DNA from 4 places in the Undibacterium sp. CY21W genome. Region 3 is predicted to be linked to each of the others. Evidence: predicted binding sites of a transcription regulator. Region 3 holds the regulator's gene; each other region holds the start of a gene.
What was found. The regulator sigma-54, encoded in region 3, starts transcription at its own class of promoters, with help from an activator protein. The targets are predictions, from matches to a motif close to TGGCANGNAANCTGCTTT.

Region 1 (3,257 bases), on a different contig from region 3:
CAGTTCGATGTAAGCGTCGAGCATACTGTCGCTGAACACACCACCACGAGTCAGGAATTCGCGATCTTTATTCAGTGCATCCAAGGCTTCTTCCAGAGATGCGCATACTGTTGGAACCAATGCGTCTTCCTCTGGTGGCAAATGGTACAAATCTTTAGATGCTGCTTCACCTGGGTGAATCTTATTCTGTACACCATCCAGACCTGCCATCATCAGTGCAGAGAAGCACAGATATGGGTTTGCCAGTGGATCTGGGAAGCGCGCCTCAACGCGACGGCCTTTTGGATTCGCAACGTAAGGAATGCGGATAGATGCAGAACGGTTTTTAGCAGAGTAAGCCAGTTTCACCGGTGCTTCGTAGCCTGGAACCAGACGCTTGTAAGAGTTAGTACCTGGATTCGTGATCGCATTCAATGCTTTAGCATGTTTGATGATACCGCCGATGTAGTACAGAGCGAAATCAGACAAGCCAGCATAGCCGTCGCCAGCGAACAGATTTTTGCCATCTTTCCAGATAGATTGATGCACGTGCATACCGGAACCATTATCACCAACGATAGGTTTAGGCATGAAAGTCGCTGTTTTGCCGTAGGTATGAGCCACGTTCCAGACAACGTATTTCAGGTTTTGTGTCCAGTCAGCGCGCTCTACCAATGTAGAGAATTTTGTACCAATTTCATTTTGACCAGCGCCAGCCACTTCATGGTGATGTACTTCCACTGGAATGCCCAAAGATTCCAGAATCAGGCACATTTCAGAGCGCATATCCTGGAAACTGTCGACTGGAGGAACTGGGAAGTAACCGCCCTTGACTGTAGGACGATGACCAGTATTGCCACCTTCCAGTTTTTCACCTGTAGTCCAAGACGCTTCTTCAGAATCAATCTTGACGAAGCAACCGGACATGTCGATTTTCCAGCGTACGCCATCAAAAATAAAGAATTCTGGTTCAGGGCCAAAATAGGCTGTATCGCCGATACCGGAAGATTTCAGATAAGCTTCCGCGCGTTTTGCGATAGAACGTGGATCACGGTCGTAACCTTTGCCATCGGAAGGCTCGATGACGTCACATTGCATAAACAATGTGGTTTCTTCCATAAATGGATCGATATTCGCTGTATTTGGATCTGGCATCAACAACATGTCAGAAGCTTCGATACCTTTCCAGCCCGCAATAGAAGAGCCATCAAATGCATGGCCAGATTCGAACTTATCGATATCGAAGTGAGAAACAGGCACAGTCACGTGCTGTTCTTTACCGCGTGTATCTGCGAAACGAAAATCAACGAATTTCACTTCGTTATCTTTCGCCATCTTCAAAACTTCTGCAGCTGTCATTGCCATGTGAAACTCCTCAAGTAGCGCTAAAAATAAATCGGGGATTACTGAGCCTTCGTTCTGCCATCCTGACAAAAGAAACCTGTCGTTAATTTTCCTTCTGCATAATCATCTGACCGCTCAACTCCGTGAACAATAATAGCAGAAACTATGCCATATTCCAGAATCCGCACAACGACAGAAAATTATCGCTAACACCTTGTTTTTAAAAAGTTTAATCAAAATCAAGAATCAAAAGCTTCTGGTGACGCACCAAAAAAAACAAAATAAGTATATGAAAAAAATGATCGCACTTTTTAGGTGCAAATGATTGCACCATTAATGTGCACTGCGAAATAGGTGTGCTATCGACAACTTAAACTATCGCCAATATTGAGTGTACTCTCAGTGTGCTCCCTCATATGACTACTGATTTCTACGCAAATTATCCATCTCAGACGCAGAGCCTGCTAACAACTGAATTTTATACGCACCAACAATCAAACCACACTGAAGCGATGCATACGCGTGTCGCTTCATGCATAATTCAATGAAAATGCCCACACAAACTGCCTGCACTGGATTAACTATGTCTAGCAACACCACACTCACGTCTGCCCGACAACGCGCACAGGAACAATCGCTTCCGTATGCCGGAGCGGTCACTCCCATTGAGGCCTTTGAACTATTGCAGTCGAATCCGGATTGCATCCTCGTTGACGTCCGCACCAATGCCGAACGTGATTGGGTTGGTAAGGTCTTGATTCACGACACTCAACATTTTGCGGTACAGTGGAGTCTGTATCCGGGCGGAGCGCAAAACTCTGATTTCTTACAGCAACTCGCCGCCATTACAACAAACAAAAATACCGTCATTCTTTTTCTGTGTCGTTCAGGTGTGCGCTCACGTCATGCCGCAAAACTCGCCAGCGAATCCGGCTACACCCAGTGCTTTGACATCCTGCAAGGCTTTGAAGGAGACAGAGATGCGCATGGCCACAGAAAAACAGTTGGGGGCTGGTGCGCCAATGATTTGCCGTGGCTTGGCGCATGATATTTCAAATACCTTGAAAACATACTTCCATCTACCTCAATACTTTGCTAGAATAGCGAGCTTCGCTGATCTGGCATTGGCGAAAAGCAGGAGAGGTGGATGAGTGGTTTAAGTCACACGCCTGGAAAGCGTGCGTAGGTTTATCCCTACCGGGGGTTCGAATCCCCCCTTCTCCGCCAAAAATACTAATAAAATCAATGAGTTATGATTTTATTGTCGTCATTAAATGGGGTGTTTTAGGGTAGTTTAGGCTCCGGAATGACAACAAAATGACAGCATGGAAAGCCCGGTATATCCGGGCTTTTTTTACTCTCGGTTCAATTCAGGAATAGCAGGATTCCCCCCCAAAATGCACAGCCATGACTGCGCATATTCCACATCTCCCCGCTCAGTTTCAACTCGCTCAAAACCAGACAGCATCATCCTGTCACCTTCCAGCCACAATATCTGCGGTTCAAACAGCGTGTACTTCGACACTCCTCGAACAAATCGAGCCAGCCGCACGACACGATGCAGACCTTGATCGGATGTCGTGCTCATCGACAACTCACCAAAGTGGCCTTGATTATATTGATCAAATAAGCGGCGTTTTGGGAGCGCGATACCGTTACGGCGCATGGGAAGAATGTATGCTTTCATAAGTGCATAATACTGAATTTTTAATCAGTATTATGTACCAATAACTGAACAGCTTCATATAAATAGTAAATCCCAGTACATCGGAGCTTTAGATTATTAAAACAAGCCAACCGGCTCGCGTGATCTGTCCCACGAATAAATAATCACCTCGTTTCTATCGACACTCTTTGCACCGCCGCCGACCGTGTATTTAATCGGCACAGTATCGATCTCAAAGTCTGCAAATATTCGCCGGATGTCTGGGTGG
Region 2 (3,257 bases), on a different contig from region 3:
GGCTGAACTGCTTTCACGTGGGCGCGGATAACCATGCGCGAGACTTTACTATCATCAACAATAAGTAATTTTTTCATATTTCACCGTTGCAATTCGGCAGTGAGGGGGATATCGGAAATTGGGGCTCATTTTACCTTACAGACTGATGATTTTCATCGCCTGATTTGTCGTTAATTTGTAGTTGCTTTAATTTTCGCCAAAGCGTTGTCCTGCTGATGCCAAGATGGGCGGCAACGGCGTCCCGCTGATAACCGAAACGCTGCATGATTTCTTCCAGTGTTTCCTGGTTGGCAGCCCGCATACCTGGTAACTGGTCATTTTGGCCAGAGGGCAGATGGATGGCTTTTGTCGTTTCGTTCGTCGTGATTCTGTCTGATAATTCCGGCAAGATTTTGCTGACAAACGCCGGACTCAGCGCCTGCAAGGGTTCTGCGGCGAGAAATAGTGCCAGTCTTTCCATCATGTTGCGCATTTCTCTCACATTGCCGGGCCATGGGTAAGTTTCAAATAAGCTGGTGCAACTGCTGATTTCCGCATGCAGATTCGGATGAGGGCGGGCGCCCATCGCCGCCAGTGCATGTTTCAGACTCCATTCGGCCAGCGGCATGATGTCGGCGTGTCGCTCGCGCAGCGGTGGCAATTGCAGACGCAACACCGCAAGCCGGTAAAACAGGTCTGAGCGGAATTTTCCTTCTCTGATTCTGGCTTCCAGATCGCAATGCGTGGCGCTGATGATGCGCACATCAACCGCGACCGGCCGTACGCCGCCGACCCTGACGATTTCGCGCTCTTCCAGAACGCGCAGCAGACGGGTTTGCAGGTTCAGCGGCATTTCGCCGATTTCATCCAGAAATAAGGTGCCGCGATTGGCGGCTTCGAATAAGCCCGCATGACCGCCACGGCGCGCACCGGTGAATGCGCCTTCGTCATAGCCGAATAATTCCGATTCCAGCAGCGATTCCGCAATCGCACCGCAATTGACAGCCACAAAAGGCTGCCGCGCCCGTGAGCTTTCACTATGAATGGCTTGTGCCGCCAGTTCTTTACCGGTGCCGGTTTCACCCTGCAGTAACACCGTGGCGGGGGAACGCGCAAACAAGGTAATCGCGCGACGGGTATTTTCCATGATTGCTGACTCACCGCGCAGGTCATTGATCCCGTGCTTGGTGCGTAAGGCGTCTGCGGCCGGATGATGGCGACCGCGTTGTGATTCCAGGCGTGTCAGCCGGGCGATTTCGAGCGCGTCATCAAATGCCTGACGAATTGAGGTGGCGGAGTACATAAAAATACCGGTCAGACCCGCCTCGACGGCCAGATCGGTAATCAGCCCGGCACCGACGATCGCCTGAATACCACTGGCCTTGAGTTCGCTGATTTGTGCTCTGGCGTCTTCTTCAGTCACGTAGGTGCGCTGTTCTATTTTGAAACCAAAAGTATTTTTAAAATCAGCCAGTTCGGGCATGGTTTCCTGATAGGTGATCAGACCAATTTCCTTGGATACTTTGCGGGCCCGCGCCAGCGCCTGCATGACGTCAAAGCCGCTGGCCTTGGCGGTGACGACAGGAATCGGCAGGCGGCTTTTCAGATACGCGGCATTCGAGCCAGCCGCAACGACCGCGTCGCAGCGCTCGGTTTGCAGGCGTTCACGGATGTGCTGCACCGCTTCCTCAAAACCCATATTGAGCGGAACGATATCGGCATTCGCATCGTATTCCACCATGATGTCGCGGAACATATCGAATAGGCGGGAAATCGATACCGTCCAGATCACGGGTTTGTCTTGTGTTTCGCGCGACGGCAATGGCGGTTGTTTCATATTTGTTTCAATCCTGAAAAACGTGTTTCATTTTTCGTTTGATGAAACATCATTATGAAACATTTTATGCTTAATGTGCAATTGATTATTCTTAATCTGCGCTGTTTAAGTCCTTGATTTTTAACATTCCCGGTCTAAGCTGTTGCGATGCCGGCTGGTGCTGGCATGTTGATTGCAATAGACGCTGGCAACTTCATTAACCTGAAAGACATCAACGATATGAGCAACTACTCCGCAGGTGCCGCCTTCCGTAAGGCGATGCAAGAAGAATCCCCGTTACAAGTGGTCGGCGCGATCAACGCGAACCACGCTTTGCTGGCCAAGCGCGCTGGCTTCAAGGCTATTTATCTGTCCGGTGGCGGTGTTGCTGCCGGTTCTCTGGGTTTGCCTGATCTGGGTATTTCCAATCTGGATGACGTGCTGACGGATGTACGCCGTATTACTGACGTGTGCGACCTGCCTTTGCTGGTGGATGTGGATACCGGTTTCGGTTCATCTGCGTTCAACGTGGCACGGACCGTGAAATCGATGATCAAATTCGGCGCTGCGGCGATGCATATTGAAGATCAGGTCGGCGCCAAGCGTTGCGGCCATCGTCCGAACAAAGAAATCGTCACCAAGCAGGAAATGGTTGATCGTATCAAAGCGGCAGTCGATGCGCGTACAGATGAAAATTTCGTGATTATGGCGCGTACCGATGCGCTCGCCGTCGAAGGTCTGGAAGCCGCGATTGATCGCGCTCAGGCTTGTGTTGAAGCCGGTGCTGACATGATTTTCCCGGAAGCGATCACTGAACTGGCGATGTACAAACAATTCGCTAACGCGGTCAAAGTACCTATCCTGGCAAACATCACCGAGTTCGGTGCGACACCGTTGTATACCGTCGAAGAACTGGCCGCAGTGGATGTCGGTCTGGTGTTGTATCCATTGTCTGCATTCCGCGCGATGAACAAAGCGGCTGAGAATGTGTACACCGCGATTCGTCGCGACGGCTCGCAAAAGAACGTGGTCGATACCATGCAGACGCGGATGGAATTGTACGAACGCATCAACTATCACGATTTCGAGCAAAAACTGGATGCCTTGTTTGCGCAGCAAAAGAACAAATAATTCCTTATTTTTTACCGGATTCCATTCATTTTAAAACCGTATAAAAACACATACTCCCCCTGTTTTTTTAAATAATCGCCTTATCCTCAGCAGATTCATTGGGCGTTAAAAAATACTGGGGGGAGTATCTAATTATCTCAGGAGAGCACCATGACCGAAGCAGTTCCTTTCAAACCAAAGAAATCCGTTGCCTTGTCTGGCGTGACTGCGGGTAATACCGCTTTGTGTACCGTGGGTAAAACCGGTAACGACCTGCATTACCGTGGTTACGATATTCTCGACGTGGCCGATGCCTGCGAGTTTGAAGAAATCGCCCATTTGCTGGTGCACG
Region 3 (3,257 bases):
GATCAGTTTTTAAATAATGGTAAAACCAATGTCAGTACATTTTCAGGCGATGTCGTGGTAGTACGCGGTACGCTGAAAGTCAAAGCTGAAAAAGCCGTCGTGACAAAAAGTGCGGATGAATTCCAGCACGTGGTACTGACTGCCAAACCCGGTGCAAAAATCAGCTTTCGCCAAAAACGCGATGGCGGTCCTGATCTGTGGGTCGAAGGCGAATCAGAAAAAGCCGAATACGATGAAAAAACTGAGTTTGTAAAATTTCTGTCCAAAGCGCAGATACGCTATCTTGATGGCAGCAAAGTCACTCAGCAGCAAGAAGGTGAATTCCTCTCTTACGACAGTAAAAACGATGTCTTTGTTGGCGTCAATTCCAGCTCAGGTCAGTCAGTTTCAGGTGGCGGTCGCATCAAAACCACGATACAACCAAGAACTGAAAAACAGGCAAATTAAGATGGCATCAAAAGACAGTACGCTGACCGTCAAAGGTCTGCAAAAACGCTATGGCGCACGACAAGTGGTGCGTGATGTCTCGCTGTTGGTGAGAAGCGGTGAAGTCGTCGGTTTGTTAGGGCCGAACGGTGCAGGTAAAACCACCTCTTTTTACATGATCGTCGGACTCGTGCCTTCGGATTCCGGTGAAATCAATATCGACGATACGAACGTTTCTGATTTACCGATACATCAGCGCGCCGTACTCGGTCTGTCGTATCTGCCGCAGGAAGCATCGGTGTTTCGCAAGTTGACGGTGGAAGAAAATATCCGCGCCGTGCTCGAACTGCAAAGAGACAAAGAAGGAAAATTTTTGTCTGAGAAAAAAATCCGGCAACGTCTGGATAGTTTGCTGACCGATCTGCAGATAGAAAAAATCCGTGACAGTCAGGCGCTTGCTTTATCGGGCGGTGAACGACGCCGGGTTGAGATTGCGCGCGCACTCGCGACGAACCCGCGCTTTGTTCTGCTCGATGAACCTTTTGCCGGTGTTGATCCTATCGCAGTCATTGAGATTCAACGGATTGTCCGCTTCCTCAAAGAACGCGGCATCGGCGTGTTAATCACAGATCATAATGTGCGTGAGACACTGGGCATTTGTGACCACGCCTACATCATCAATCAAGGCTCGGTATTAGCCAGCGGCAAACCCGACGATATCATTCAGAATGAGTCCGTGCGACGCGTCTATCTCGGAGAACATTTCCGGATGTAACGGGACGCCTTATGAAACAAAGCCTGCAACTACGTACTTCACAGCATCTTGCACTGACGCCTCAACTGCAGCAATCAATACGGCTGTTGCAACTGTCAACGCTGGAACTGCATCAGGAGCTGGAAACACTGCTGATAGAAAATCCTATGCTGGAGCGTGTCGACGATCCTATGGATAATGCGGTTCGCTTACTGGCGGACGGTGCGATCAATAACACAAGTACGACACCGGATGCAGGCATGGAAAGCGCCGCTCAGGCTGACAACAATACGCCGCAAGAAGCGACAGCCGACGCCGATGTGCCGGTCAACGACAGCGTCAGCGCTAACGAGGAAGAATGGAGTTTTAACGACGCGCCTTCCGGTGCATCTAACAGCGACGAGGATGAAGGACGTCCGCAGCTGGAAGCAGCGCACATCAGCTTACGCGAATACTTGCTCGAGCAGATGCGTCTGACGCTCAGGGAACCGCGTGATCGTGCGTTGCTGGAACTGATCATTGACACCCTGGATGACAACGGCTATCTGACAGAAAGTCTGGAAGAAATTCATGCCGGTCTGCCGATAGAATTGTTAATTGAAGAAGATGAATTGTCGTTTGCGCTGAAGATGCTGCAGAGTTTCGATCCGCCCGGCGTCGGTGCCAGAAATTTATCAGAATGTCTGGCGCTACAGATCAGGCGTCTGCCCAAAATTCCTTTTGTCACCCGTCGTCTTGCACTGGCCGTGGTGGAGACTCAGCTGACTTTATTTGCACAGCGAGACTTCACTAAATTAAAAAAAATATTCGGCTGCGACGACGAAGATTTACGTGAAGCACAAGCAGTCATACGACAGTGTGAACCACGTCCCGGCATCACATTTGCCACCAGCAGTTCGGACTATGCAGTGCCTGATGTGATCGTCAAAAAAAGTGGTAATGGCTGGCAGGTTTTACTGAATCAGGATGTGATGCCGAAACTGCGCGTCAGCAGTATGTACGCCAATATCATGCGGCAAAACCGTGGCGAAGCAGGACTGGGAACGCAGTTACAGGAAGCACGCTGGCTGATCAAAAATATGCGTCAGCGTTTCGATACTATTTTGCGTGTATCGCAAGCGATAGTTGAAAGACAACGTAACTTTTTTACGCATGGTGCAGTCGCGATGCGCCCCCTTGTTTTGCGCGAAATAGCTGATACACTAGGTCTACACGAGAGCACTATTTCTCGTGTGACGACCCAGAAATACATGCTGACCCCGCATGGTATGTTTGAGTTGAAATATTTTTTCGGCAGCCATGTCGCGACGGAAACAGGGGGTGAAGCATCTTCCACCGCGATACGTGCACTCATCAAGCAGTTGATAGGAGCAGAAGACCAGAAAAGCCCACTCTCTGATAGCAAAATTGCAGACATGCTGGGCGAACAGGGCATGGTAATAGCCCGACGGACCGTTGCCAAATACCGTGAAGCCCTGAAAATTCCGCCAGTGAGTTTGCGTAAATCTTTGTAAGACGTCCTTGTAATCACGGTTTGAATTGCTATATATGATTTAGCTCAACGCAGTAAAAACGAAATGAGCTTATTGTTAATAGCAAGTAATATCACTATAGGAGCACAGTATGAATCTCACCATCAGTGGACATCACGTCGAAGTCACTCCTGCCATTCGTGAATATGTACATACCAAGCTGGAACGCATCCGGCGCCACTTTGATCAGGTCATTGACATTACCGTCACGCTGACCGTCGACAAACTGAGCGAAAAAGAGAAACGGCACAAAGCCGACATTGACCTGCATATCAGCGGTAAAGATATTCATGTTGAAAGTCTGGCGCATGATTTGTACGCAGCCATTGACACACTGATTGATAAACTGGATCGTCAGGTGATAAAACATAAAGATAAAGTCCAGGGTCACGATCGCGATGCGATCAAACATATCCCCGATCCTGCATCGGCATAATCGCCAACCCCGCGCTTAACGGGACTCCAAAACAAGGACGCCAACAGCGTCCTTTTTTGTTATCTGTTTTTTGTTATTTTTGTCGTACTGACGATGTGCAAACAGGAAT
Region 4 (3,257 bases), 160 kb from region 3:
TTGCTGTTTTTTTAGGCATAAATGTGAATATTTGCGAGACGAAATTATTCACAGCGCATAGCTAGCCTGGCTTACAATCTGGGGCGCTGTTATTTTATAAAATAGCTTTGTGAAAATATTTGACAAACTTATGTTGAATAACCGCCTCACTCAGTAACGAGATTTCGCCATCGGGTGCGACTTACAGCTCAATGTGTCAAGGATTGCAATGAAACGAGTAGATGATTTCCGCCTGAAACTAGGCAAAGATGAACTGGTTCCCATCATGATAGGCGGGATGGGTGTCGATATTTCCACTGCGGAGCTGGCGTTGGTCGCTGCCCGTCTGGGTGGTATCGGCCATATTTCTGACGCACTGGTGCATGATGTGTCGGATCGCCGCTTTGGTACCAGCTACATCAAGGAAAAAACCAAATTCTACAAATACAACATCAACAATACCGACAAGACGGATATCAAATTCAATCTTGAAGACCTGGCTGCGGCGACGCGCCTGCACATTGGTCGTACCATGGAAGCCAAACAAGGCTCGGGTATGATCTTTGTGAACTGCATGGAAAAGCTGACCATGAACGGCCCGCGTGAAACGCTGAAAGTGCGTCTGGAAGCAGCACTGGATGCGGGTATTGACGGCATCACGCTGAGCGCCGGTCTGCATCTGAGCTCCTTCGGTCTGATGGCGGAGCACCCGCGTTTCCGTGAAGCCAAGCTAGGCATCATCGTCTCATCAGTCCGCGCGTTGCAATTATTCCTGCGTAAAAATGCAAAATTAAACCGTCTGCCTGACTACGTGATCGTCGAAGGTCCGTTGGCGGGGGGTCATCTGGGTTTCGGTGATGACTGGGCCACATTCGATTTACAGACGATTGTGACCGAGGTGTCTGAGTATCTGAAAGCAGAACAACTGGATATTCCTATCATTGCGGCGGGTGGTATTTTCACTGGCAGCGATGCGGTTTCCTTCCTCGAAAACGGTGCCTCCGGCGTACAGGTGGCAACCCGTTTCACGGTGACGAAAGAATGCGGTTTGCCGGATAGTGTCAAACAGGAATACTTCAAAGCCAGCGAAGACGATATTGAAGTCAATCATATTTCGCCGACCGGCTACCCTATGCGCATGCTGAAAAATACGCCAGCGATTGGCGATGGCATTCGTCCAGGTTGTGAGTCCTATGGTTATCTGCTGGATGCGAATGGCAATTGCGCTTACATCACGTCATACAACCGTGAAGTTGCGCTGCACCCGGATGCAAAAAAAATCTCAGTCATGGACAAGACCTGCCTGTGCACCCACATGCGTAACTTCAATTGCTGGACTTGCGGTCAGACCACGTATCGCCTCAAAGACACCACGCGCAAATTGCCGGATGGTACTTATCAGATCCTCAGTGCCGAACATGTGTTCCGTGATTACCAGTTCAGTACCGATAACAAGATCGCCTTACCTGACGCACTGCCTGAATAAGTAAGCCTGATTCAACGCTAAACGCCAGTGCCTCCTGACATCGCCGTCAGAAGACACTGGCGTTTTTTATAAGTACTGTTCAGCCAATATGAAGATGCGCCGTTTTATTCCCAACCTGTCTTGATTTGGTGCAAAAACACGCCAACAAAAATCCGTATCGACTAGCTAAGCCCAATCACCGCCCCTCCTCACACCGATCTAAGTCTATCCTCCTGCGCAGCCGCAACAATAGCTATATGGCATGAATTATGCTGCACTGCACACACGGTAATGGCAATTCACGATGATTTTAGACTAAGGATCTCTGATGAAAATACGTTCTCTGTCAACACCTTTCATACTGTTCGGCTTGCTGTTTTGTCTGGGCTCAGCACCAGCTTCCGGACAGACCGACGATCCGGCCCCTGCATCTGGCAGCAGCACTGAAATCACCGTCCCCTCAGTACCATTGGTAAAACCAACGACGGCAGTAACAGTATCCTTACCGCCAGCACCGATAACAACGCCGACGCTCGTCAATGCAACGACCATCAGCGCAGGGGATACCGCCTGGATGCTGACGTCAACGGCGCTGGTACTGCTGATGACAATTCCAGGTCTGGCTTTGTTTTATGCCGGCATGGTCCGCAAAAAAAATGCGCTGGCAACCGTAGCGCATAGTGTCGCCACCACCTGTATCGTCACGATTATCTGGGTCGTTCTCGGTTACAGCCTGGTATTCACACCAGCCACGCCGTATCTGGGTAGCCTTGATCGGCTGCTGTTGCACGGCATGGTATTTCTGAAAGATGCCGGCCAGCTGACAGTGCATCATGTCGCCACGACGATACCGGAAAGTGTGTTCATGATGTTTCAGATGACCTTTGCGATCATCACGCCAGCTCTGATTACCGGTGCCTTTGCCGAAAGAATGAAATTTTCTGCTTTTCTGCTATTCATCACGCTCTGGTCACTGATCGTCTATGTTCCTGTTGCCCACTGGGTGTGGGAACCGACAGGCTGGCTGGCAGCGCGTGGCGTGCTCGATTTTGCCGGTGGTACGGTTGTCCATATCAATGCCGGTATATCAGGACTGGTCGCTGCGCTGATCATCGGCCCACGCAGTGGTTTCGGTAAAGAACCGATGCCACCTCATAATCTGGTATTGACAGTCATCGGCGCAGCGTTGTTATGGGTAGGCTGGTTCGGCTTCAATGCCGGCTCTGCTGGCGCGGCAGATGGACGTGCAGGTTATGCGATGCTGGTAACGCAATTGGCAGCCGCAGTGTCTGCCATGGCCTGGATGTGCGCAGAGTGGCTGCGCCGTGGCAAGCCATCTGTCCTCGGCATCGTTTCCGGTGCTGTTGCTGGCCTGGTCGCGATTACTCCTGCCTCAGGTTTTGTCGATGTGACCGGGGCATTCGTGATCGGCGCGGTGGCCGGTGTCGCTTGCTATTGGGGTGCAACGTCGCTCAAAGCAATGGGTCGCTACGATGACTCTCTGGATGTGTTCGGCGTGCATGCGATAGGCGGCATTGTTGGTGCGCTGCTCACAGGCGTATTTGCACTAAAAAGTATTGGCGGCGTCGAAGGCAGTCTGAGCAATCAGGCATTTGGCGTAGCAGTCACGATCATTTATTCGGGTGCAATGACAGCGGTGATTCTTGGTATTGTGCGTCTGCTCACTGGCTTGCGTGTGACACCGGAACAGGAACGAGAAGGTCTCGATCTGGAACTACATGGGGAGCATGTATTATGAACGCAGTTATGTCTGACAACCTCGCATTCTCTCTGATGGCGCGTATGCATGTCA

Region 1: the regulator sigma-54 is predicted to act here: its motif matches at 1,477-1,494, upstream of glnA (type I glutamate--ammonia ligase).
Region 2: the regulator sigma-54 is predicted to act here: its motif matches at 1,978-1,995, upstream of prpB (methylisocitrate lyase).
Region 4: the regulator sigma-54 is predicted to act here: its motif matches at 1,703-1,720, upstream of H8K29_RS02085 (ammonium transporter).

The regions. Positions count from the first base shown of each region.
Region 1 covers NZ_JACOGE010000002.1:5,568-8,824, forward strand. The annotation lists gene glnA (type I glutamate--ammonia ligase) at 1-1,344, opposite strand, end outside; gene H8K29_RS04625 (rhodanese-like domain-containing protein) at 1,907-2,371, shown strand; tRNA gene H8K29_RS04630 (tRNA-Ser) at 2,461-2,550, shown strand; gene H8K29_RS04635 (hypothetical protein) at 2,678-3,010, opposite strand; partial or broken gene H8K29_RS17875 (DNA adenine methylase) at 3,107-3,257, opposite strand, start outside.
Region 2 covers NZ_JACOGE010000008.1:53,458-56,714, forward strand. The annotation lists gene H8K29_RS16445 (response regulator transcription factor) at 1-77, opposite strand, end outside; gene prpR (propionate catabolism operon regulatory protein PrpR) at 131-1,816, opposite strand; gene prpB (methylisocitrate lyase) at 2,036-2,926, shown strand; gene prpC (2-methylcitrate synthase) at 3,077-3,257, shown strand, end outside.
Region 3 covers NZ_JACOGE010000001.1:635,325-638,581, reverse strand. The annotation lists gene lptA (lipopolysaccharide transport periplasmic protein LptA) at 1-447, shown strand, start outside; gene lptB (LPS export ABC transporter ATP-binding protein) at 449-1,201, shown strand; gene H8K29_RS02885 (RNA polymerase factor sigma-54) at 1,213-2,694, shown strand; gene hpf (ribosome hibernation-promoting factor, HPF/YfiA family) at 2,804-3,148, shown strand.
Region 4 covers NZ_JACOGE010000001.1:479,116-482,372, reverse strand. The annotation lists gene H8K29_RS02090 (nitronate monooxygenase) at 209-1,465, shown strand; gene H8K29_RS02085 (ammonium transporter) at 1,773-3,203, shown strand; gene H8K29_RS02080 (hypothetical protein) at 3,200-3,257, shown strand, end outside.